DNA from 2 places in the Metabacillus sp. GQ13 genome. Region 1 is predicted to be linked to the other one. Evidence: riboswitches for the same ligand, from Rfam matches in the RefSeq annotation. Region 1 holds a riboswitch; the other holds the start of a gene.

Region 1 (2,205 bases):
AACATACGATATAATAAATCACGCATAGGATTAACTGTATGCCTTAGATTCAGTAACATATATCTTGTTCGAATAATTCGGTCATTAAAAAGCTCATTGATTTGTTCAGTGTGTTATCTTCAATTTTGTCTAATTCGTCCTCAATTTTATAAATTAGTGGGAAATAGTTATCTACAACCTTATCCAAAATTGATAAAACACATAAAAGGTATCCCATTTCTCAATATTTTTATGACACAATAATCTATCCCAAATTTGTTTGACTTCGTTTGTTGGCATAAGATGAAAAGTCACAATGAAATTTTCTCCTACAAAAAAATCTAACTCTTCTTTTGAAATTTCCTTTTCTTCTTCTCGTACAATATGTGTAACATAAAAAGTATGATCATCGTAATAATCCAATTTTGGTCGCTGAAGTCTCTGTACACAATCTTCAATAGCAAGTGGATGAAATTGAAAAGTATCAGCTAAATGTTTTACTTCTTCATCAGTAGGTTCATTAAAATCCACCTAAATCCATTTATATTTAGAGAAATTTAATCTAGTTATAGAAACATCTGTTTCCAAATGATTTTCCTTAGTAATTCCACTGGCATTTATCATTTTATTAACATCCTTTAATAGTTACTTCATTAAAATATTATATCCAATCTTTTATAGCTAATCTGTCCTTTTTGTTGAATAGGATCCAAGTATCAGATGTATACTCTAAACAAAACTAGTTTACATAATTGAACTTTAGGACGATTGCTAAAATTACAATCGCAATACTGTACAAACTAGGCGACATCTTTTTTATTTTAAACACTCCTACCCTCTCCCACATGCTAGCAAAAGGAAAAGCGTGATGTCCTTTTTCATTCAAATCAATTTCAGTTATTACAGGAATGCTGCCCAATTACTTTAGATCACTTGAGGTTAGATTTATTTTCATCTTTACAACATTAAATGAACGGAGTATTATATCAATCATAAATGAATAAATCATCTTGATCGCTGAATCCGTATGGAACGGGGGAACCAATTTGTAGTTTCTATTTTGCTACTTGGGGTGAATCCTTTATTTGAAGGTAGGGTTACTTCTTGACCCGAATCCGACAGCTAACTCCGTAAGCGTTAAGGAGAGGATGGTGAAACTTGTGATCAAAAAATAATGACCACGGGGTAATCCTCTGTGGTCTTTTTTCGTTGGAAATTTCTGTTTTTTAAAAAACAAATACTAATAGAAATATAGTTTAAGGAAGGTTTAGTATGAAAAAACCGTTAAAGTTATTTGCTGAATTTGGATTAGGTCGTTCCGGAGGAACAATCGTAAAAGAGTTCCATGTAATAGGGGGTAAAGTAGTTGCTGTTGATAAAGATGAAGCAAAGGTCAATGGATATATGGACTATATAACACATGCTGTTAGTGCAAATGCAATAGTTGAAACCATTCTAAATCAGCTTGGAATTCGCAATGTCACCTTTGGAGATGACAATAAGGACATTGCACGTTTTGAAGAAAAAGGGGTTTAGTATGAATTTAAAATATATTAGATTAAATCCCTCTCAACTACTTGTACTTGTGTTTTTATTTTTTATCATCTTAGGAACGTTTCTGTTGAAGCTGCCTATTTCGACAACTAATTCTGTCAGTTGGACTGATGCCCTTTTTACAGCAACATCTGCTATGACCGTAACTGGTCTAGCTGTAGTGGATACGGGTACTGCCTATACTACTATCGGACAATTGGTGATTCTCATGCTAATACAAGTTGGTGGCTTGGGAATTATGTCTTTTGCGATTCTTATTTTTATGATGTTGGGGAAGAAAATCGGCTTTAAAGAGAGATTGATCATACAACACTCTCTAAATCAAACTTCTCTAGGCGGTGTAATAAAATTAGTTAAAAACTTATTTATATACTCCTTTACTATTGAGATCATTGCTATGGTGATTTTGGCTATTAGGTGGGTTCCCGAGTATGGATGGGGAGAAGGAATGTATTATAGCCTTTTCCACTCTATATCAGCTTTTAATAATGCAGGATTCTCTATATGGCCAGACAGTTTGATGGGATATGTAGGTGATCCATTAGTAAACCTCGTGATAACATTCCTGTTTATTGTTGGGGGAATAGGTTTTACTGTTTTATCTGATTTGTGGCATAAACGTAGCTTTAAAAGATTAAGTCTCCACTCAAAACTAATGATAGGTGGTACTTT
Region 2 (2,205 bases), on a different contig from region 1:
TTTGATATTTATAGAAAAGTTGTAATGAATAATACTGTTAAAAGTGTTAGCAAGTAAGCTGCTAACACTTTTTTTATAAGGATAATTTCTGTGGATATTGAGAAAGAGTGAGTATTTAAGTTGTTTATTCGCTTACTTGGCTAATATACAGTTAAAATGGAGTTTTAAAGTTAAATTTAATCCTTTACTGTCAAACTCCTGAGGAGTAATATACATTCATAAATTATAATTGCTAAAAGGACGACAACATCATTAGTAATAGCTTAACACGTTGTGATAATTGCTCTATTATTTAGACTCTTTTCTAAAAGTTTGTTGCTCTAGTACGAATAAAATTGGCTTTTGGATTTTTTGGTCTAAATTGAAGCTATATCCAAAGGGATATCAGAGTAATTTAGCAAAAAGAGCACGAAGATATCCTTAAAGCGTGTACATTAATACATTGTACGGAAAACAACAATCTTTGTGAAAACAGCCAGTATTTAATAGGGGAATTTTGAAAGCTAAAGGGGTTATAAAAAGTTTACAAAATAACAATAAAAAGGGAATAAACAATTCAAATCGCTGAATCCTATTAAAGGAGCGGAGGACCCATTATTGTGTCTTTCTTAATTAGGGGTGAATCAAATGGAAAGTTTCGTTTGTAGGGCTAAACTCTTGCCCGAATCCGACAGCTAACTTCGTAAGCGTTAGAGAGGAATTGAACATGTGATGTTATAAGGTCACAGGGGTTCATTATGCCTCTGTGACCTTTTTTGCTAGGCTCTATTCTATAAGTTTGTTGCTATTAAGCCAAAAAAATCGGTCATTGGATTTTTTTCTTATAATTTGAAGCTATTTTAAAGTAAATGGCTAAATAATATACGAAAAGAGTACGAAGACACACATAAATAGGTACAGAACAGAAGTGCTTGTTAAGAAAAACTACAATCTTTGCGAAATAGTCTTTGCATAAAAGAAACAATATGAAAGAGAAAGAAGGAATTCTTAGTGAATAAGAAGCAGTTCGCTGTATTTGGCTTAGGTCGTTTTGGTGGAAGTTTAGTAAAGGAATTTCATGCGCTTGGAATCGAGGTTCTAGCCATAGATAAAAGTCATGAGAAGATTCAACAATATAGCAATTACGCCACCCATGCTGTAAAAGCCAATGCAATGGATGAAAAAACGTTAAAGCAATTAGGTGTAAGAAATGTCGATCATGCCTTTGTTTCTTTTGGTGACGACATTGAAGCAAGTATCTTAACTTCTTTAATCCTAATCGAGTTAGGGGTACCTCAGGTCTGGGCAAAGGCTCAGAATGACTATCACCAAAGGGTATTAGAAAAGATTGGTGTAAACCGTGTTATTCATCCAGAACGGGATATGGCGAAGAGAATTGCCCATCACATTATTTCTGAAAAAATGATTGATTATATCGAACTTTCACGTGAATATAGTATGGTTGAGGTTGTCGCAACAAAGAAATTACTTGATAAAAGTCTTTCCGATCTAAATATTCGAACTAGATTTGGTTGTAATGTTGTTGGTATACAACGCGGTGAAGAAATTAGTGTGTCACCAGGTGATAATGAGATTATTTCATTAGGTGATGTATTGATAATTATTGGTAAGAATAAGGACATTATCAACTTTGAAGAAGATGGAATGTAATGAATGGTCGAAGGTTATTATACTTAATCGATCACAATTAATAGTAGAGGTTGCTTCAATAACACGACAGTAACGGGCCTGGTTAATGATAATGATCCAGGCTATGCTCTAGTAAAAAACGATTTTTATGCTACTCTTATCGATAGGTTCTATTTTAAAAGTTTATAAACACCAACCATCTTTAGCTTGCAATACTATTTAAAGACGACTTGGGAAAACGACCAAAAGAAAACGAGGAGCTTAGATGTGCTAGTCATCACTCTTCAGATTTGTGACAAATACAATGAGCATAATAAACCTAATGAAGCAAATAGACCAACAATGGCCCCACCTTCCTCAAATGCTTCTGGCATCATTGTTGAAGCTACCATGGCTATAATACCTCCTGCAGCAAATGCTGAAATAAAAGAGAGAATAAATGGTGAAGCATTTTGTAGTAGTGAATAACCGATAAGTGAGCTTAATGAGGCTAGTAAAACAACTATACCCCACATTAATAAGAGTGTCTTCTTACGATATCCTACCTTTTTTAAACCAACAGTACTTGATAAACCT

The links. Region 1 has a riboswitch for cyclic di-AMP ahead of AC6CHR_RS18875 (NAD-binding protein). Riboswitches for the same ligand answer to the same signal wherever they lie in the genome.
Region 2: it holds a riboswitch for cyclic di-AMP, as region 1 does, so the genes downstream of both, AC6CHR_RS17480 (potassium channel family protein) here and AC6CHR_RS18875 (NAD-binding protein) in region 1, are expected to answer to the same signal.

What each region holds. Positions count from the first base shown of each region.
Region 1 is NZ_JCAXET010000016.1:75,449-77,653, reverse strand. It holds partial or broken gene corA (magnesium/cobalt transporter CorA) at 1-603, opposite strand, end outside; cyclic di-AMP (ydaO/yuaA leader) riboswitch at 985-1,131, shown strand; gene AC6CHR_RS18875 (NAD-binding protein) at 1,252-1,515, shown strand; gene AC6CHR_RS18870 (TrkH family potassium uptake protein) at 1,517-2,205, shown strand, end outside.
Region 2 is NZ_JCAXET010000014.1:52,245-54,449, reverse strand. It holds cyclic di-AMP (ydaO/yuaA leader) riboswitch at 553-704, shown strand; gene AC6CHR_RS17480 (potassium channel family protein) at 991-1,650, shown strand; gene AC6CHR_RS17475 (ZIP family metal transporter) at 1,914-2,205, opposite strand, start outside.